Regions from separate parts of the Labrenzia sp. ATLA3 genome, predicted to be linked through region 2. Evidence: riboswitches for the same ligand, from Rfam matches in the RefSeq annotation. Region 2 holds a riboswitch; each other region holds the start of a gene.

Region 1 (5,220 bases), on a different contig from region 2:
GCTGTCTCTCCTGCCGTCCGGGGTTGCACGTGAAGGCAAGCTCTCGGTGATCGGCAATGGTGTCGTGCTGGACCCGCATGCCCTTGCAGAGGAAGTCGAACGCCTGGGCGGTCAGGGTGTCGTCGTAACGCCCGAATCTCTGCGCGTTGCCGAAAACGTGACGCTGATTCTGTCGCTGCACCGCGAACTTGATGCGTTGCGCGAGAATTCCAACACTGGGACGCGCATCGGCACCACCAAGCGCGGCATCGGTCCGGCATATGAAGACAAGGTTGGTCGCCGCGCTATCCGTCTGATGGATCTGAAGAACCTCGCGACCCTGCCGGCCAAGATCGACCGTTTGCTGACGCACCACAATGCGCTGCGCCGTGGTCTGGGTCAGGACGAAATTTCCGCACAGGCGATCTATGACGAACTGTCCAGCGTGGCCGACAAGGTGCTGCCTTACATGGACAAGGTCTGGTACCTGCTGGATGACCTGCGCCGCCAGGGAAAGCGGATCCTGTTTGAAGGTGCCCAGGGGGCGCTTCTGGACATCGACCATGGCACCTATCCGTTCGTGACGTCTTCCAACACCGTTGCCGGCCAGGCCGCGACGGGCTGCGGCCTCGGCCCGGGGGCGATCAACTATGTGCTCGGCATCACCAAGGCTTACACCACCCGTGTTGGTGAAGGTCCGTTCCCGACGGAGCTTCAAGACGAGGTTGGCGAATTCCTGGGTACGCGCGGGCACGAATTCGGAACCGTGACCGGCCGTCGCCGCCGTTGTGGCTGGTTCGATGCGGTTCTGGTGCGCCAGACCGTCTGTACGTCCGGCATCAACGGCATCGCCCTGACCAAGCTGGACGTTCTTGACGGCCTTGATGAAATCAAGATCTGTATCGGTTACGAACTGGATGGCGAGCGGATCGACTATCTGCCGGCGTCGCAAGGTGCCCAGGAGCGGGTGAAGCCGATCTACGAAAGCCTGCCGGGCTGGAAGGAATCGACCGAAGGGGCACGGACCTGGGCCGATCTGCCGGCGCAGGCAATCAAATATGTGCGACATGTCGAAGAACTGATCGGTGCTCCGGTCGCTCTTCTATCGACAAGTCCGGAACGGGACGACACAATTCTTGTGCAGAATCCGTTCCAGGATTGAGATATGCGACACTAAAAGCACATTATTAAGGACTTAGGTTGCGTGCTGCGAATCACTGCATGCAACCGCCCTTCGTTTTCGGCGTTCCATGTGTGTGTCGAATAGACAAAATTGTGTTAGGAAAAAGGGTACTGCAAGGTTCTCTGTCGCGGCGAACATATTGAAGAAATAGCACCTGTTTTCAAAAAACTTGCTATAAGCCTGAGAAAGAAACGAAATCTCGGGCCCGCAGAACAGATCCTTGCAGTCGGCCGGTAGGCAGGAAGATGGCTGATTACTATTCAATTCTGAAGAAAACGATCGCGTCTTTACCTGAAAACAATGGCGCTGCACGCAGAAGCGTTTACAGCCGTGCGCGCAATGCCATCGTCAATCAGCTCAAAGCCTATGAACCGCCTTTGGCGCCGTCTGAAATCACGGCTGAGCAGCTGCGTCTGGAAGAATCCATCCGCAAGGTGGAGGCCGAGGCTGCACGCGAAAGCCTGGGTCTCAATCCAACCGTTCCCAAGGTTGAAACGCCTGCTCCCGAGCCGGAGGTCGCCGCTCCGCCGGTGACACCGCCGCAGGTTGAGCCAGCCGCAGAGGCTGCACCGGAAGTGCCGGCCCCGCAGGAGCCGGAAGAAACTGCTGCGCCTACGGTGGAAACACCGGCGCCTTCGCCCCTGAAGGAAACCCTTTCTCAGGCTGAAGCCCTTGGCACGGCGGCCAGCCAGGCCGTTCACAGCGCAAAGGAAGCTTCCGACCCGAGCGCGGCGCCCGTGCGCCAGGAACCTTCGTTCGGTGGACCGGCGCAGGCGGAACCGGCGGATGATGGCCTGTTCGAACCGACAAACGATGCAGCGGCATCCGTTTCCGTCGATCAGCCGTACCAAGCTGATGAGACCGGCAAGCCCAAGCAAGAGCGGGCGCCGAAGAAAGACCGCAACAAGCGGTCCAAGCCGAAGGCGTCCGATGCGCTGCGCGGCGATGCATCCGGCAGCCGGACCGTTCCGATTGTGATTGCTGCCGTTCTGCTGGTGTTGGTCCTTCTGGGCGGGGCTTATTTCCTGATACCCGCAGGCGATCAAAGCGCAGACAATGGCACTGTACCTGCCACATCGTCTTCCCAAACGGCTTCGGACAGCCAACCGGTCTCGAATGTGGAGCCGCCGGTCTCGGCAACTGCCGGCGAAGGCGACGAGCCGTCGAAGAACACCGACCGTCTGTTGAACGAAGGCGAGGCGGATGTGGTCGCGCCTGATGCCCGTACGGTGACCACGACGACCATCACCGGACAGTCCGATACCTCTCAGGCCGACACGCCGGCCACCCCCGAGCCCGCTCAACCATCCATCGTCACGAGCACCGATAGCGATCAGACGCCTGCGGCACCCGAAAATCCGGTTGCCGTCCCGGCAGACAATCTGTCGGCGATTTCGCCCGATGACAACGCGCCTGCTCCCTCTGCCTCGGCGGCTGATTCTTCAGTCCAGCGCTCGATCCTTTATGAAGAAGGTGAAGAATCCGGTGGCGCGGGCACTGCGGCGCAAGGTGCTGTTGTGTGGAGTGTCGAGGAAGAAACCAACCTCGACGGTGAAGCCCTGGCGGTTCTGAGTGCGTCCGTCGAAATTCCCGAGCGCGATGTGAAAGTCGACATTCGTATCAAGCCGAATGACGATAACTCCCTGCCGGCCAGCCATCTCGTCGAGATCAGGTACGAGTTTCCGGAAAACTTCGCTGCGGGTGATGTCGTCAACGTTCCGGGTCTCGTCATGAAGCCTACGGAAGAAGCCCGCGGCGACGCGCTGATTGGTGCTTCGGTGAAGGTGTCTCCGGGCTTTTTCTGGATTGCCCTGTCCAGCCTGCCGAACGAGCAGCAACGCAATCTCGCTTTGCTGCGTGAACGCGGCTGGATCGACATTCCGATGCTTTATGAAAACGGCAAGCGCGGTATCCTGACCCTTGAAAAAGGGACTGTCGGTGCGGACGCTGTCGAAAAAGCGATCACGGCCTGGCAGGCCGGGTAAGCACTCTTCGCCTGCCTTGAACATCTGAAGAAGCCGCTTTGCTGCGGCTTCTGCGATGCTGCGCATGGACGCTCATTCCATCGCCATCCTGGCTCAATGAATTGCGAGCCGGGCGAGGACCAGAAATCTCATCTTCTCCGTAGGCTTATCGTTTTTTGCAGGTTACCGACCTGGGTTCTTGCTCACGTGCCCGAGTGCAGGTGCTCCGGGTGGGCGGCGTCCGTCTTTGGCAACGGGTTAAAACCTCTTCACGGCGACTTGCCTTTTTTCGCCGCACAGGGCATGTTCCGACTTGGTCCGAGGGGTGTTCCGGTTTCCGGAACTGAGATGGCGCAACGCCGAACCCTTAGAACCTGATCCGGGTCATGCCGGCGAAGGGACGGAATCCTTAGCCTATTCCCGGATCTCCATTGTCATTTTCGGCTTGTCCGAAGACGGGAGATCCTATGCGTAAGTGTCTGCGACCGCAGCCCTGGCTGCTTATCCGACTGCCGGTATCGGCTCATAAGCGTTCCTGTTTGCGCATTGCAACGGGGCCTATCGGATGATTGTTTTCCTGAAGGCTGTTGCCAGGTCCTTGTTCGGCCTGCTTGTGACCGTGGCGATCTGGGCGGCCATCGTCCATATCTTCGATACGCAGCATTACATTCTGCCCGGTCCGGACCGGGTCTTTGCCGCCTTCGTCAAACATGCCGGCTTTCTGCTGCAACATGCAGGCATCACCGCCTACGAGACCGTGCTCGGCTTCGTGCTGGGGGCTGCGGCCGGGGCGCTGCTTTCCATTCTGTTGTGGCTGTTTCCGGTTGCCGCCAGACTGGCCATGCCGCCCATTCTGGTCACTCAGGCCCTGCCTGTCTTCGCGATCGCTCCGATCCTGGTGCTCTGGCTCGGGTTCGGGCTGGCATCCAAGATCGTCGTCATCATCCTGGTCATCTTTTTCACCGTCACATCGACCTTTTTCGACGGCCTGCAGCGGCTGGACCCGGGGTTGCACGATCTTGCCCGGCTCTATCGTCTGTCTCGTTTGAAGGAACTCTGGTTCTTCCGCCTGCCGTCAGGCTTGCCGGCGTTCGCCTCCGGCTTGCGGGTTGCCGCCGTGTTTGCGCCCATGGGGGCGATCATCGGCGAGTGGGCAGGGGCGAAGGGAGGCCTCGCCTTCATCATGCTTCAAAGCAGCAACCGGATGCAGGCGGACGTGATGTTCGCCGCGCTCATCCTTCTCGCGGCCATGGTGCTGATCATGCGCTTTGCCGTGAACCATCTCACCCGAATTCTTGTTCCCTGGCAGACGCTCAGCTAGCTGCCGCTCAACGGAGGACCTCATGAAAAAACACTTCCTGTCTCTTGTTCTTGCCGCCGGGTTGCTGGCGTCGGGACCGGCGCAGGCCGGCGAGAAACTGACCTTGCTGCTCGACTGGTTCGTAAATCCGGACCACGCGCCGCTGGTCACGGCGCAGACGAAGGGCTTCTTCGAGGCGGAAGGTCTGGACGTTGAGATCATCGAACCTGCGGATCCGGCCATGCCGCCAAAGCTGGTGGCTGCCGGGCAGGGCGATATTGCGGTGTCCTATCAGCCGACGCTTCATGCGCAGATTGAAGAGGAACTGCCACTGAAGTGGATCGGCACGCTGGTGGAAACGCCGCTCAATTCGCTCATCGTGCTGAAAGACGGCCCCATTCAGGAGCTTAAGGACCTGAAGGGCAAGAGCATCGGTTTTTCCGTGTCCGGATTTGAGGATGCGATGCTGGGACAGATGCTGCAATCGGCAGGATTGACCATCGATGATGTGGAGCTGGTCAACGTCAATTTCGCATTGTCGGGATCGCTGCTTGCCGGACAGGTGGACGCTGTGATTGGCGGCTACCGCAATTTCGAGCTGACCCAGCTCGAGATCGAAGGCAAACCGGGCAAGGCCTTCTTTCCGGAAGAAAACGATGTGCCGATCTTTGACGAGCTGATCTATGTGGTCAACAAGGACAAGACGGACGATCCGCGCTTCCAAAAGTTCCTGGCGGCTGTGGAAGCGGCAACCATCTATCTGACCAATCACCCGGAAGAAGCCTGGAATGCCT
Region 2 (5,220 bases):
CGCAAACTTGTTTGGATGAAACCGCGATTTTCGACATTTTCGCGTTCATGGCGCCTCTTGAGGGCACGGTCAGTCCATGCCCCGAATGCATCTGCTCGCGCGTGGAGATTGGATCTAGCCGTGAGGCGATTGCTGCGGCGGGCATTGGTGTCAGCCGTGAAACGATCCGCAATGGATGAACCGGTTTGGTCGGCATATCGCGCGCAGCCCTCGTCGGGAGCGACCAAGGCCCAAAAGCAAGTGGCATCCTGATGACGCCGCGATCGTCATTTGCGGAGTAAAATACTGGCCCTGGCGGACTATTGACGGAAATGAAACGTGCTCGAAATCCTGGTTCGATCCCGCTGGAATGCCAAAGCGGCCAAACAATTCTCAAGCGTGCTGGTCACGCAGTTCGGCGAGCCCAGGGGTGTGCCGCCCCTCTCGTTGCATTGCATTCGCAAAATATTGCCGGGCAGTGGACAAGCTGCACAACCGCACCAGACCGGAACACGTCCTGGCTTCGGGCATCGCGCTCAAAAAGGATTGAAGTAAAGGATTGAGAATTGCCATCGCCAGACTGGAAAGCAGCTTGAGTGTCTGACAAGACGTGATTTTTGAGGGGAGAGTTTGCATCTCCCCTCCCCTTAGTGAACGAACTACCGATCCTTTGGCATATAGAGGTCACCGCCGTCTCGATATCTGACCGCCATTTTCTCCATGCCCTCTTTCTGTGCCTCGGCACGGATGTCGTGTGAAATCCGCATGGAGCAGAACTTCGGGCCGCACATGGAGCAGAAGTGAGCGACCTTGTGGGCTTCCTTCGGCAAGGTCTCGTCGTGCATCGAGCGGGCCGTTTCCGGGTCGAGTGACAGGTTGAACTGATCCTCCCAGCGGAATTCGAAGCGGGCGCGCGAGAGCGCGTCGTCGCGGATCTTCGCCGCCGGATGGCCCTTGGCGAGATCAGCAGCATGAGCGGCGATCTTGTAGGTGATCACGCCTGTCTTCACGTCGTCGCGATCTGGAAGGCCGAGATGCTCCTTGGGCGTGACATAGCAGAGCATCGCCGTTCCAAACCAGCCGATCATCGCCGCGCCGATGCCAGACGTGATGTGATCGTAGCCGGGAGCGATGTCGGTCGTCAGCGGGCCGAGCGTGTAGAATGGCGCTTCACCGCACACGTCGAGCTGCTTGTCCATGTTCTCCTTGATCTTGTGCATCGGTACATGCCCGGGACCTTCGATCATGACCTGGCAATCCTTCGCCCAGGCCGTTTTCGTCAGTTCACCAAGCGTTTCCAGCTCGGCGAATTGCGCGGCGTCGTTGGCATCGGCAATCGAGCCCGGCCGCAGACCGTCGCCGAGCGAGAAGGAAACATCATAGGCCCTGGCGATGTCGCAGATTTCTTCGAAATGCTCGTAGAGGAAGCTCTCCTTGTGATGATGCAGGCACCATTTGGCCATGATCGAACCGCCGCGCGAGACGATGCCGGTGACCCGGTTGACGGTCAGCGGAATGTAGTGAAGCCGCACGCCGGCGTGGATGGTGAAATAATCGACTCCCTGCTCTGCCTGTTCGATCAGCGTGTCGCGGAAGATCTCCCAGGTCAGATCCTCGGCAACGCCGCCGACTTTCTCTAGTGCCTGATAGAGCGGCACCGTGCCAATCGGAACCGGCGAATTGCGGATGATCCATTCACGGATGTTGTGGATGTTGCGGCCGGTCGACAGGTCCATGACGGTATCGGCGCCCCAGCGGGTCGCCCAGACCATCTTCTCGACCTCCTCGGCCATCGACGAGGTGACCGCGGAATTGCCGATATTGGCGTTGATCTTCACCAAAAAATTCCGGCCGATGATCATCGGCTCTGCTTCCGGGTGGTTGATGTTCGACGGGATGATCGCCCGGCCGCGGGCAACTTCCTCGCGGACGAAGTCAGGCGTGACGAAATCCGGGATAGCGGCGCCAAAGCTCTCGCCATCACGGCCAGCCTCACCCCTCAGTGCCTTGCGCCCGAGGTTCTCGCGAATAGCGATGAATTCCATTTCCGGGGTAATGATGCCGGCACGTGCATAGGCCATCTGGGTGACCGCCTTTCCGGCCCTGGCGCGGCGTGGTGTCTTGAGGTTCGGGAATCCCGGGGTCAGACGCTCTCCGCTGGCAAAGCCGTTGTCCTCGGGCTTGACCATGCGGCCCTCGTATTCCTCCGTGTCACTGCGGGCGGCGATCCACTCAGTGCGAAGCCGCGGCAGGCCCTTTTCGATGTCGATGGATTGGGCCGGATCGGTGTAGGGACCGGAGGCATCGTAGACTGCCACCGGCGGCTCGCCCGCAGTCGGATGAACCGCGATCTCACGCATGGGCACGCGGATAAACGGATGGATTTCACCCGGTTTGTAAACCTTGGTCGAGGCCGGCAGCGGCTCTTTGGTGATCTCGGACGTGATCGCCTTGACGGGAAAATTCATTTGAGGCTCCAATCTTCAGGTTGGAGACCCAGTTCGAAGCCGGAAAGATGGAAAGACGCCACAACAGCCCGCATCCGGGGCAACGTCAGACTTGCAGCGCTCGCACCGTCCCTACGCCAGTATGAACTGGATCAGGTTCAACGGGTCACTGCGCTGCCGTCTTGAACGGCCCAGCAGAATCTCAGCCCCTTGGCGGGACCCCCCTGGTAACGTTGCCATCGACCGTCAAAATGGGGCCATTGTCAATGCAAAGTGGGACGGTTCGAAGCATTTTTAACAAGACTGGCTACCTCCCTAGAGGTTAGCCAAGCCTGGTGCCGCCACTCGACTTCCTTGGTCAATTCGCGCGATTCAGCCCTTAATCATCTCGGCGTATCTCTTTGAAAAATGTCAAAGGTTCGGCTGGTCACCGCTCACTCAAAAGAGAATGCGGCATCGGCACTTTGTTGAAGAAGCCAGTCTCGAAACAGCAAAGCACCTGGCTTCGGTGGCCTTTGCGCCGGCATGACGAGGAAAATCGTTTCGCCTGATCGATAGACCGACTTTAGCGGATAAACGAGGCGCCCGGCGCGCACATGGTCTTGCACCAGGTGTTTCCATCCAAGCGCAATCCCATGGCCGTGAACTGCCGCTTCAATAGAGGCCAGCGCATCGGTGAAGACGGCATCGAGATCCAATTTTGTCACCGGGACGGAGTGATGCATCATCCACTCTTTCCAACCCAGACGCGTTCGGTGTCGCTCCTCAAAATGCAGAAGCGGGTGCTTGAGAAGCTGTGCCGGCGTTGAAATGGGGCCTCGCTCGCGCAGATACTCCGGGCTGCAAACCGGGAGGATCTCCTCGGTGACGAATTCCCAGGCATGGACGCCGGGCCACTCCCCGCGCCCGAGCCGCGCCGAAAGATCGATATCCTCGACAATGAGATCCTGATCGTCCCGGCTGCTTTCGGCAATGTGGAGCGAAACGTCGGGATACTTTGCCTTGAAACCTTTCAGCCGCGGCAACAGCCAAAGCTGAATGAACGAGGTCGAGAAGGAAACTCGCACCGTGTCCTTTGAAAGCTGACGTCTCAGCGAGGTCAGCACCATATGCAAATGGTCAAACGACTGCTGGATTTCCTTGTAGAACCGCAACCCCTCCGCCGTCAGTTCCAGGCGCTTGTGTTCGCGCCGGAAGAGCTGAAGTCCGGTCGCCTCTTCCAAAAGCTTGATCGTTTTACTGACCGCTGGCTGACTGACATTCAATTCTTCGGCCGCAGCCGTGAAACTGCCACGCCGCGCGGCAGCTTCAAAAACGAAAAGATAATTGGCCGAAGGAACAAGCGAGCGTAACCGATGCATAATTTCAGGTTATGCCAGTTTGCATTTTTTGCAACGTTACAAGCCGGTTTTGCGGTCGGTAATCTCACGTTGAAGCAACCAAAGGAATGACCCCATGCGAACTCATGCTCGTGCTGTCGTAATCGGTGGCGGCTGCGTCGGCGCAGCAATTCTTTATGGCTTGGCAAAACGCGGTTGGACGGATGTGGCTCTTCTCGAAAGAACCCAGTTAACCGCAGGTTCGACCTGGCACGCGGCTGGCCTTATTCCCTCTTACGCGCGCAATATCAATGTCGGCCTGATGATTGCGAAAACGATCGAGATCTATGAGGGTCTTGAAGCCGAAACCGGTCAGCATGTCGGCTGGCACAAGTGCGGCCAGCTTCGCATTGCCAATACAAGCGACCGGCTCGATGAATACAAGAGCTACATGAGCGTCGCCGCCGTACAGGGAATTCGCGCCGAGTTGGTAACCCCTTCCGAAGCCCGCGAACTCTGGCCGCTTCTGGAAAACAACACCGATATGCTGGCCGCGCTTTATCACCCCGATGATGGTCATATCGCGCCGGCTGACGTCACGCAGGCCATGGCGAAAGGGGCACGCGACCTTGGCGCCAAGGTGCATCTCAAAACAGAGGTAAAGAGCTTCGAGCGAACCTCCGGCGGGGAATGGAAAATCCACACAAATAACGGCGAGATCATCTGCGAACACATTATTTGCGCGACCGGGAACTACGCCCGTCAGACAGGTGCCATGCTTGGTCTCGAAATCCCCGCCATTCCCATTCTGCATCAATACTGGATCACGGATAAGGTGCCGGAAATCGTCGAGCGCAAGCGTCAGGGCCTGCCGGAAATGCCAATCCTCCGCGACGAGGGTTTTGAGGGCTATCTCCGGGAAGAAGGCGACGGGCTCATGTTCGGCCCTTACGAAAGAACCGAACACCTGAAGCTCTTTGCCGAAAACGGCGTTCCAGAGTGGTTCGGCGCAGATCTCGTGGAAGAAGACTTCGACGCCGTTGCCTGGAACTGGGAAACAGCCATCGAGATGGTTCCTGCCCTTGGCCGGGTCGGCATCAAGGCCAATGTCCGTGGTCCGTTCCAGATGACTGCTGACGAACTACCGCTGGTCGGGCCCGCCTGGGGCCTTGAGAATGTCTGGCTTGCCGAAGGCGTGCCCGGCGGCATCCTGTGGGGTGGGGCGATCGGCTACTATCTGTCGGAACGCATTGTGGAAGGCGCCAACAGCCTCAACACGTCAGATCTCGATCCACGCCGTTTCGGCGATTACGCCAACAAGGAGTGGACGCGCCAGAAGGTGAAACAAAGCTGGGGCACCCATGCAGAACTTCACTTTCCGGGCCAGGACATGCCGGCCGCGCGCCCTCAAAAGACTGCGCCATCCTATGACATCCTATCGAAAAAGGGCGCGGTCTGGGGAGTTCTTGACGGTT
Region 3 (5,220 bases), on a different contig from region 2:
TGACATCCGCATCTTTCTCGCCATTGCACGTACGGGCCAGATCCTGGCGGCGGCGCGCCGCCTCGGCCTCAATCACGCGACAGTCGCCCGCAGACTGACAAGCCTTGAGGACAGCGTCGGCACCCGTCTGTTCGACAGATCGACCTCCGGCTGCGTTCTGACCGAAGCGGGCAGCCGTTTTTTCGACAGGGCAGAACGGATCGAAGCGGAGGCGGTCGCGGCGGAAGCGGACCTGACAAACAACACGCCTGAAATTTCGGGAACAGTGCGCATCGGCGCGCCCGATGGTTTCGGTGTCGCCTATCTTGCGCCTCGGCTGGGCAAACTGACAGAAAAACATCCAGGCTTGACGGTGCAGCTCGTACCCGTTCCGCGATCCTTTTCCCTGTCCCGCCGCGAGGCCGATATTGCGGTAACCATCGACAGGCCGGAAACAGGCCGGCTTGTTGCCGGCAAACTCGTTGACTACTCGCTCGGGCTTTATGCCTCGAAAACCTATCTTAAACGCCGCGGCACGCCAGCCATCGCAAACGATCTTACCGCTCACGATCTGATTGGTTACGTGGAAGACCTGCTCTACTCGCCATCTCTGAATTACGGCACAGAAATTCTGAAAAACTGGACTGCGCGTTTCGAGATAGCCTCGGCTCTTGGCCAGACCGAAGCCGTCCGATCGGGAGCCGGCATCGGCATTCTTCACGATTTTATCGCGCGCGATGACAGCGACCTTGTCGCCGTCCTGCCGGACATAAAGCTTCACCGCGCCTACTGGATGGTGACACACGAAAGCTCACGTCCGCTCCGTCATGTCGCGGTGGTGCAGGACTTTCTACGCGATCAAGTCGTGCGCGATCGAGCTATCTTCGGATAGCAAATATCAGAGCGGAAAGCAGGACCGCTAGCGCCAGCGCTGCGTCGCCTCAATCCATTCCCTCGTGCGCGCTTCCGGATCGGCGTTGCGCGTGATGTCAGTGGCGACGGCTGCGATATCCGCACCATTTTCGAACACGCCAGGAAGACGCTCCGGGTTGAGGCCACCAATGGCCACCAGAGGAAGGCTGCCGATCTGCTGCTTCCACCGGCCGATCTTTTCAAGGCCTTGCGGTGCCCATTTGAGCTCTTTCAAGATCGTCGGATAGACGGGCCCGAGCGCGACATAATCGGGCTCGGTAGCAAGAGCTGTTTGCAGCTCTTCGCCGTCATGGGTCGACACGCCAAGTTTCAAACCGGCTTTGCAAATGGCTGCAACGTCGGCGTCGGCAAGGTCTTCCTGACCAAGATGGACAAAATCGCAGCCCTCTTCGATCGCGAGTTGCCAATAGTCGTTGACGACAAGTTGGCAACCGTGGTTCACGCAAACGCTTCTGGAAGCTGCGATTTCCTTGCGCAGGATGTCTTCGCTTGCGTCCTTGATCCGCAGTTGAACCAGTTTGATGCCAAGCGGCACCAGCCGCGCGATCCAGTCGGAACTGTCAACGATGGGATAAAAAGGATCGAGTTTCATTCAAACACCGCCATTCCAAGAACCGGGGTAGAAGGAACCGCCATGTCGCGAGGTTCCAGGGGTTGGGCTTCACAGGCCAGTCGTCCGGCCTCGATTGCCATCGCAAAGGCCTTTGCCATGGCGACTGGATGTCCGGCCTTTGCGACAGCCGTATTCAACAGCACTGCATCGAAACCGAGTTCTAGAACAGCGGCCGCGTGAGACGGCCGGCCGAGACCGGCATCCACGACAAGAGGAACGCCGCTGAAATGGCTGCGGTAAGCACGAAGGGCATCCAGATTGACCGGCCCTTTCGCCGAACCGATCGGCGCGCACCAGGGCATCAACACCTGACAGCCCGCCTCAACCAGCCGTTCGCCGACGACAATATCGTCTGTCGTATAGGGAAACACCTTGAAGCCGTCATCGCTCAGGATGCTTGCCGCCTCCACAAGGCCAAAGACATCCGGCTGCAGGCTGTCGTGATGGCCGATTACTTCCAGCTTGATCCAGTCGGTGCGAAAAAGGTCCCGCGCCATCCTTGCGGTCGTAACAGCTTCCTTCACCGAATGACATCCGGCTGTGTTGGGCAGTACCTTGACGTTCAATTCCCGGATCAGATCCCAGAACCTGCCACCTGTGCCACTTCCCGCCGTTTCACGCCGCAGAGACACGGTCAGAATTTCTGCACCCGATGCCCTCACCGCATCCGCCAGGATTTGCGGTGAAGGATATTGCGCCGTTCCGAGCAGAAAACGCGATGCGAACGGTTCCCCATAAACTTCAAACATGATCGTCAGCCTCCCTGCATCGGTGACAGGATCTCGATCCGGTCTCCCGCCTCAAGGACGCAATCGCCCCGTTTTTCTGCGCACACCAGATCGCCGTTGCGCGCCGTGGCCAGAAACTCATGGTCATAGGCCAGCTCATCCAGAAGCGCTGCCAGCGTCGCGCTGGCAACTTCCTGAGGTACGCCGTTAATGGTTAGCTTCAAGGGACTTCTCCTGAAGATGTTGCACGATCCTGTCTGCTGCCTCCATGGCAAAATGCGGGGCAAGCAGAAAGCCGTGCCTGTAAAATCCGTTCAGTGACAACGTGTTGCCGGAAAGCGTGACGCGAGGAAGATTGTCGGGATAGGCCGGGCGCAGGCCCGCCCCGGTCTCGATGATCTTTGCCTCCGCAAAGCCCGGATGCAGGCCGTAGGCGGCATTGAGGAGTTCCATGGTCGACCGAACACTGACCGCCTCCCGGTCGCCGCTTTCAATCATGGTCGCCCCGACCATGAAGACCCCGTTGTCACGCGGCACGACATAGACCGGGATGCGCGGGTGCAGAAAACGCACAGGCCGCGAAAGTGAGACATCCGGCGCGTGGAGCAGCAGCATTTCACCGCGAACGGGCCGCAGGTGCGGATCGGGCGCAGCCATGCCGGTACAATCGGCGACAAGATCGGTTGCCGAAGCAAAGTGCTCGGTCTTAAAACTGGCCTCTGCACCGCTTGCAGACACTTTTGCCAGCAACGCCGTGAGAGCTTGCCGAGGATCGAGATGGGCTTCCGCGGCAAAATGAAGTCCCTTTGCAAATCGGCCTGCAAGGTCCGGCTCGAGTGTGCCCAGCGCGTCACTGTCGAGCCATGTAAAGCCACTGGTACGAGATGCAAACCGGTTGAGTTCACCAGCATCGCGCGGCGCGGCAACAACCAGTGTCCCGTTGTGCCTGACCTGCCCTGGCAGAGCCTTGCTCCACCAGCCGATAGATGTTTGCCCGAGCCGCAGAACAACTTCCTCGGCACTCTCCCGCTCGCACCAGGGCGCCAGCATACCGCCAGCAAGCCAGGAGGCACTGGCGGACAGATCCCCGTTCTTTTCCAGCAGCTCAACTTGCACACCGCGCGAGACAAGCTCATGCGCCAGAGCCAGACCGGCAACTCCGGCGCCTTTGATACCGACCTTCATCCCGCCTCTCTTGCCAGGGAGAACGTCAATCGTTCGCCATCGCGGAATGTCTGGTAGACCGCCTGCATTCAACGCTTCTCCGCAAGGACCGGAACAGCCCCGCACTTCGGACAGTCAGCTTGGAAAGGTGGCCGGGGTGGTCGCATTGCGGTGGCAATTGCACTTGGCCGAGAGCACCTTCCCTTCGCCAGCATGACCTGGATCAGGTTCGTCGGGTCCCTGCACTGCGCAATCGCGCCAGCAGTATCTCAGCCTCTTGTCGAGGCCCCCCGGGTGAGCGTCTGTTGTGCCGCTCGTCGGGTGTAACTGTCAAGAGACCGAATAGATCTTCAGCTTCGTTCCTGACATCCGTCCAGAAAGTCGTTGATCTCTGCAAGGGTGCGTAGACGGTAGACTGTCAGATGATGCGGAGGTTCGCGGTAGATGCGCTCCAGCTTGGCTCTGGCCGAGTGTCTGGTTCGCCATATGAACCTCAGGAATTCGACGGTTTGCCAGTTGAACTGCTCCGGGCAGCCTTCCGCCAGATCTGGCCGGCTCTGTCCGTGGTATTGCACGGACCGCTTCACCACCCGAAAAATGCGGCGCGAGACCGGAAAGTCCAACCAGATGAACGTATCGGCGCGCTCGACACGTTCCGCGTAGGTGCTTGAATGGCCGCCTTCGAAGATCCACGCCTCCTTCAGATGAACCTCATGAGTCATCTGGTCCTTTTCCTGCCGCGTCCGTTCATTCCAACCGGACCGGTAGTGGATCTTGTCCATATGGTAGACCGGCAGTCCGGTTTTCTGGCAAAGGGCAACGGCGAGCGTGCTTTTGCCCGAACCCGGGCCTCCAACAATCATCACACGTTTCATGACGCACCAAAGAGAAGCAAGGAAGGGCTGGCCGTTATACAGATCGTGCCGGAGATGAAAACCCGAAACAGACTGTTCAATGGACACTTCAGCTTGTCAGTGCCTATCTACTCCGCAAGACGCCCTGTTGTTTGATGGAGAGGCAGATGAGCTGGTTGAATAGCCCTGATCCCGTGCCGGGAAATGCTGCAAGCTGTGACCCGATCGAAACGATCATCGTACCGCGGACCTCCGATCTCGGCGGATTTTCGGTCAGGCGCGCTCTGCCTTCTGCCAGACGTCGGATGGTTGGCCCGTTCATCTTCTTCGACCAGATGGGACCGGCAGAACTGCTGGTTGGCGGCGGCATTGACGTGCGACCGCATCCCCATATCGGACTGGCGACCGTGACCTATCTCTTTGAAGGCGAGATGTACCACCGTGACAGCCTCGGGACGCAGATCGCAATAGCCCCCGGCGCTCTGAACTGGATGAGCGCGGGCAAGGGCATCGTTCATTCCGAACGCGAACGCCCGGAACGGCTTCAGGAAAAACGCCCCCTGTTCGGCCTGCAGAGCTGGGTTGCCCTCCCCAAACATCTGGAAGAGACAGACCCGACCTTCCAGCATCACGGCACTGACGAACAGCCGGAGTTTTCCGACAAGGGCGCGTCGGTCAGGCTTATTGCTGGTGAGCTCTATGGTCACAAGGCGCCGGTGAAGACAGCCTCCGACATGTTCTATGCGGATATAACGCTGGAACCGGGAGCCAGGATCCCGCTCGATGCGGGGTGGGAAGAACGCGGCCTCTATACCGTTTCGGGCCAGATTACCATCGCAGGCCAGAGTTTCGATCCGGCGCAGCTTCTGGTGTTCAAACCTGGCGATCATCTGGTGATCGAAAACGCATCCCCCCTGCCCGCCCGTTTTGTCGTGCTTGGCGGCGAACC
Region 4 (5,220 bases), on a different contig from region 2:
TTGAGCCAGAAGTCCCGTTTCTCCGGACCTCCGGCGCCCACCGGGATGACCCGGCAGGCACCTCTTATCGGAATATCGCTTAAAGTCGCCTCCACCATGGTGTTCTTCGTCATGGCAACGGCGCTGAAGGTCGCTGCCGAGACGGTGCCGATCGGTGAGCTCGTGTTCGCACGCAATTTCTTCGGCCTGTTTCCGGTGCTGATCATGGTGGCGATGCGCCGGGAGCTGGGGCTTGCCTTCAAGACAGGCAACCCGCTGGGGCATCTCACCCGGGCGTCCGTCGGGCTGACGGCGATGGTCTGCGGGTTCACCGCGCTGTCCCTGCTGCCTCTGCCGGATGCGACAGCCATCGGCTTTGCCTCGCCGCTTTTCGTCGTGGTGCTGGCGTTTCTGCTGCTTGGCGAAAAGGTGCGGGTCTATCGCTGGAGCGCGGTCGGTGTCGGCTTTGTCGGCATTCTGGTGGTGTTGTCGCCGCATCTGGGCGACGCGGAAATAGACAACAATTCGATGATAGGTGCCTTGATTGGCGTGATGGGGGCAGGCTTTGCGGCGCTTGCCATGATCACCGTGCGCAAGTTGTGCGAGACGGAGCGCACGTCAACCATCGTCACCTGGTTCGCAGGCATGTCTTCGCTTCTGTCTCTGCTCACCCTGCCGCTTGGTCTTCTGCTGCCGGGGCAGGCCTGGATCGTGCCGGATCTGCCCACGGCCGGGCTGCTGTTGCTGATCGGTCTTGCCGGCGGTGTCGGCCAGATCCTGCTCACGCAGAGCTACCGCTTTGCCGATGCCTCCACCGTTGCACCGTTCGACTATGTCAACATGCTGTGGGCGATCATTGTCGGCTGGGTGATCTTCAATGAAACGCCGCTGCCGACGGTGGTGCTGGGGGCGGCAATCGTGATTGCCGCCGGTATCTTCGTCATCTACCGTGAACACAAGCTCGGCCTGGACCGGACCAAGGCCCGCCGGGCGTCGTCGCCGTCGCGTTCGTAGGCGGGAGAGACAAGAGGGCAGGTCACACTGCCTTTCCTGAGTCATTCCGGACAAGTGAGGCGAAGCCGAGCGCTGATCCGGAATCCAGACTTATTTCGCGCCTTTGGCGCGGCATTACACGAATAGAAAAGAGTTCGCTCCGCTCACGCTGATGCGCTGGATTCCGGATCTGCGCGCAGCTTTACTGCGCTTGTCCGGAATGACGGCGAATACGGGTGGTTTCTTAATTCAGCCTTATTGCGGCTTGTACTCGAACCGCTCGGTCGCGCTCTTGGTGCCGTCCTTGTAGATCAGCTGCACGCTGATCGACTGGGCCGACCCGGCGGGAAGTTCCAGGTACGGTTTTTCCTTGAGCACGACGTTGGGGTTGTCCGGATCACAGGCTTCCAGTTGCCATTCCTGGTCAATCGGGCCGTCGTTCAGTCCGTAGAAGACATAGTCGATACCGCACTTCCAGGATTCCAGGTGGGTGAAATAGATCAGCTCCTGGCCCTGCCAGTCGCGGAATGACACCCAGTTGGCCTTGGTCATGTCCAGGATCTGCTTGATCTGCTCCGGCGGCATGCCTTGCGCGGATGCGGTGGTGCTGAGGGGGGCAAGAGCAAGGCTCAGGCAAAGGGCTGCGGATTTAAGAAGCTGCATGGAAATTGTCCGGGTCTGACCTTAGAAAGCTTTGAAGGTTATGATGGTTTTGGTGTCCTGAATGCCGTCGATCGGATGGACCTTCTCGTTCACGAAATGACCGATGTCCGAACCGTCCTCGACATAGAATTTCACCAGGAGATCGTAGTCGCCGGAGGTCGAATAGACTTCGGACGCAATTTCAGCGTCCGCAATTGCGTTGGCAACCTGATAGGTCTTGCCCAACTGGCATTTGATCATCACGAAAAACGGTACCATGGGGCGCTCCGGCAGTTGGGGTTTGAAGTGGGTGAGCGTGTCACCTGAACCGTTCACCGGGCCGTTCGGTTTCGAAAAAGGGCCGGGCGACAGATTCACAAAAAGTAGACTAGGACATCGCCCATCTCCTTGCGCCAGTCAATTGCGGAGTGGCGGCTCTGCACATGCCGGGTCTTGCAATCGCGCTGCCAGCTTGTTAGCAGTGCAAACATCTCATGGGGGTGCCCGGCCATTCAGGTTCGGGCTGAGAGGCGGCTTGCCAACTCCTTGAACCTGATCCGGCTGATACCGGCGGAGGGATTTGAGATCATGATGCAAACACCACTTCCCGCAACACGTCTTTTCCGGAATACCGGCAATGGGTTTTCCGTCACAGGAGAGCCGTTATGAGCCTGTCCGTCGCCGCTTCCACGCAGGCGTTGAGCGCTGAACTTGTCTTCACCATGCTGGAGCGAGTGCGGCAGAAAACGCCGCGTGTTCACGCTATAACCAACGCTGTCGCGCAGAATTTCACTGCCAATGTGCTGCTGGCACTTGGCGCCATCCCTTCCATGACGATCGCGCGGGAGGAAGTTGCCGCCTTTGCTGGCGGCGCCGACGCGCTGCTGGTGAACCTCGGCACGCTCGACGAGGAACGCCGCGCGGCCATCCCGCTTGCCATCGAAGCTGCCAGGAAGGCCGGCCGGCCGGTCTGTGTCGATCCGGTTTTCGTCAACCGGTCCCCCGTTCGCTGTGCCTTTGCGCGTGAGCTTCTGGAGCCGAAACCGGATCTGGTGCGGCTGAATTCGGATGAACTTGCCGCGCTTTTGCCGGATCGGGCGGATGTCGATAACCTGATAGAGGCGGGAACGGTTTTTGCCGTGACCGGCCCGGAGGACAGGATCGAAAGCCGGGGTGAAGACTTCCTGCTGCGCAACGGTGATCCGCTGATGTCGCGCGTGACGGCCACCGGCTGTGCTGGTGGTGCGGTTCTGGCAGCGTTCCTGAGTGTCGAAAACGACCGGGCGTTGGCCGCCGCTTGCGGACTGTCCGTCTTTAACATTGCCGGCGAAATTGCCGCGGGCCAGTCGGCCGGGCCGGGCAGTCTCGTGCCGGAATTGCTCGACGCGCTCTATTCACTGACCGACCGCGACATTGAAACCCGTCTCAAGACCGGCTGATGCGCGCTTGCCGTCATTTTACATTCTGGAGGCTTTCATGACCGCAATCGCGGTGACCATTGCAGGATCGGATTCCGGCGGCGGAGCCGGTATTCAGGCGGATCTCAAGACCTTCTCCGCCAATGGTGTCTATGGCGCGAGCGTCATTGCGGCACTAACAGCGCAGAACACGCTGGGTGTCAGCGCCATTCACGATGTGCCGCCGGATTTCGTCCGCGCCCAGATGACCGCAGTCTTCACCGACCTGACCGTCAAGGCAACCAAGATCGGCATGCTGTCGAAGGTCGATACGATCGAGGCCGTGGCGGAAGGGCTGCAGACGCTCGAGACGGGCACAGTGGTGCTTGATCCTGTGATGGTTGCCGCATCCGGGGATCCCCTGTTGGCGGACAGTGCCGTGGACACGTTGATCACCCTGTTGCTGCCGCTGGCCGACATCGTGACACCGAACCTGCATGAAGCTGCCCGCATGTTGCAGGCCGATGTGGCGGCAGACGAAACGCAGATGCACACACAGGCAGAGCGTCTTCTCGGCCTCGGAGCCAACTCGGTTCTGCTCAAGGGCGGGCACGGGGCCGGCGCGCAAAGTGCGGACCTGCTGCTGGACCGTGAAGGCAATGCGATCTGGCTCCGGTCCGACAGGGTCAAGACCGACAACACCCACGGAACCGGCTGTACGCTGTCGTCGGCCATAGCCGCGGGACTTGCCAAGGGGCAGGACATGGAAGCGGCCGTACGGTCCGCCAAATCCTATATTCAGGCCGCAATCGCCGCCGCCGATGAATTGCACATCGGCAGTGGTCATGGCCCCGTTCATCATTTCCACGCGTTCTGGAGCAAGTGAGATGACCAGTCAGCCAAAGACCGAAACCGGACGGATCAGTCGCAGAGGGCTTCTGGGGGCATCCGCCGCCGTCGGAGCCAGCGCATTGGCTGCCCCTGCGCTGGCGCAGGAACAGGCGACGCTGGAATGGAAGATGGTGACATCCTGGCCGAAAAACCTGCCGGGTCCCGGGATGACGGCGCAGCGCATTGCGGACAGGATCGAACTTATGTCCGGAGGACGGCTGCGCATCCGGCTTTACGCAGCCGGTGAACTGGTGCCGGCGCTGGGCGTGTTCGAGGCAGTTTCCGCGGGTACGGCGCAGATGGCGCATACGGCCTCGTTTTTCTGGCAGGGCAAGATCCCGGCCTCGGTCTATTTCACGGCCATCCCGTTCGGCCTGCTGCCGCATGAACACATTACCTGGATCGAACAGGGGGGCGGTCAGGCGCTCTGGGACGAGCTTTATGCTCCCTTCGGGCTACGGCCCGTCATGGCCGGAAATACCGGCGTTCAGATGGGGGGCTGGTTCAAGCGCGAGATCAACACGCTGGACGATCTCAAGGGGCTGAAGATCCGCATGCCGGGTCTTGGCGGCGAAGTGATGCGCAGGCTTGGGGCAACGCCTATCAGTCTGCCACCCGGCGAGCTGTTCCAGGCGCTGGACAGCGGGGTGCTGGATGCCACGGAATTCCTGGGGCCATGGTCGGACCGTGCAATGGGCTTCCAGAAAGCTGCCAAGTCCTACTATACGCCCGGGTTTCATGAGCCCAACGGAACCGGTGAAGCGATCTTCAACACAGTGGCGCTGGAAGGTCTGCCGGAAGACCTTCGCGCGATCATTCTGGAAGCCTGCAAAGCCGAAAACGGCCGGTCGCTTGCCGAAAGCGATTGGGAAAATGCGGGCGCGCTGCAGCTGTTGCAGGAGGAAGACGGCGTCGTTGTTCGCCCCTATCCGGATGATGTGCTGGAGGCGCTGCGGGCGACCTCTGCCGAGGTGCTGGCCGAATTTGCAAGCAAGGATGCGCTCAGTCAGAGGATCTACGATAGCCACATCGCTGCCCGGTCCCGTCTGGCTCCCTGGAGCGATGTCGCCATGCGCCGGTTCATGGAAGCCCGGGACGGCTAACTTTCTTGCCAGTGCTGCGGGCTGAACACCGGTCCTGTCCGCAGCCGATCTCCTTGCGGGCTGGTACACTCGACCGATTGGCAGTTTGAAACCAGCGGACCGCAAAGCGAACACTTCCGGGCGAAACGAAGGGGCTGCACGCTGGAAAATTTCCTGACTAAAAGTGTTTTCGGAGCAAAAAATTGCGGAACTGAGTCTGCATGGTCCTGTTTCCG

The links. A riboswitch is a leader RNA that binds a small molecule or an ion and turns the genes downstream of it on or off. The one in region 2 is predicted to bind thiamine pyrophosphate.
Region 1: another riboswitch for thiamine pyrophosphate. It lies ahead of AC2A6O_RS06945 (ABC transporter permease); the one in region 2 lies ahead of thiC (phosphomethylpyrimidine synthase ThiC).
Region 3: another riboswitch for thiamine pyrophosphate. It lies ahead of thiO (glycine oxidase ThiO); the one in region 2 lies ahead of thiC (phosphomethylpyrimidine synthase ThiC).
Region 4: another riboswitch for thiamine pyrophosphate. It lies ahead of thiM (hydroxyethylthiazole kinase); the one in region 2 lies ahead of thiC (phosphomethylpyrimidine synthase ThiC).

The regions. Positions count from the first base shown of each region.
Region 1 is NZ_JBXUKV010000002.1:532,773-537,992, reverse strand. Features, by position in the region: gene AC2A6O_RS06955 (adenylosuccinate synthase) at 1-1,141, shown strand, start outside; gene AC2A6O_RS06950 (hypothetical protein) at 1,408-3,147, shown strand; TPP riboswitch at 3,438-3,544, shown strand; gene AC2A6O_RS06945 (ABC transporter permease) at 3,692-4,447, shown strand; gene AC2A6O_RS06940 (ABC transporter substrate-binding protein) at 4,470-5,220, shown strand, end outside.
Region 2 is NZ_JBXUKV010000010.1:229,507-234,726, forward strand. Features, by position in the region: gene thiC (phosphomethylpyrimidine synthase ThiC) at 639-2,447, opposite strand; TPP riboswitch at 2,538-2,662, opposite strand; gene AC2A6O_RS26355 (LysR substrate-binding domain-containing protein) at 2,861-3,787, opposite strand; gene AC2A6O_RS26360 (GcvT family protein) at 3,882-5,220, shown strand, end outside.
Region 3 is NZ_JBXUKV010000001.1:340,371-345,590, forward strand. Features, by position in the region: gene AC2A6O_RS01510 (LysR family transcriptional regulator) at 1-871, shown strand, start outside; gene AC2A6O_RS01515 (thiamine phosphate synthase) at 899-1,504, opposite strand; gene AC2A6O_RS01520 (thiazole synthase) at 1,501-2,274, opposite strand; gene thiS (sulfur carrier protein ThiS) at 2,280-2,477, opposite strand; gene thiO (glycine oxidase ThiO) at 2,461-3,438, opposite strand; TPP riboswitch at 3,600-3,720, opposite strand; gene AC2A6O_RS01535 (P-loop NTPase family protein) at 3,768-4,280, opposite strand; gene AC2A6O_RS01540 (pirin family protein) at 4,439-5,220, shown strand, end outside.
Region 4 is NZ_JBXUKV010000004.1:559,000-564,219, reverse strand. Features, by position in the region: gene AC2A6O_RS14105 (DMT family transporter) at 1-993, shown strand, start outside; gene AC2A6O_RS14100 (hypothetical protein) at 1,228-1,635, opposite strand; gene AC2A6O_RS14095 (Lrp/AsnC ligand binding domain-containing protein) at 1,657-1,893, opposite strand; TPP riboswitch at 2,101-2,211, shown strand; gene thiM (hydroxyethylthiazole kinase) at 2,280-3,053, shown strand; gene thiD (bifunctional hydroxymethylpyrimidine kinase/phosphomethylpyrimidine kinase) at 3,091-3,897, shown strand; gene AC2A6O_RS14080 (TRAP transporter substrate-binding protein) at 3,899-5,005, shown strand.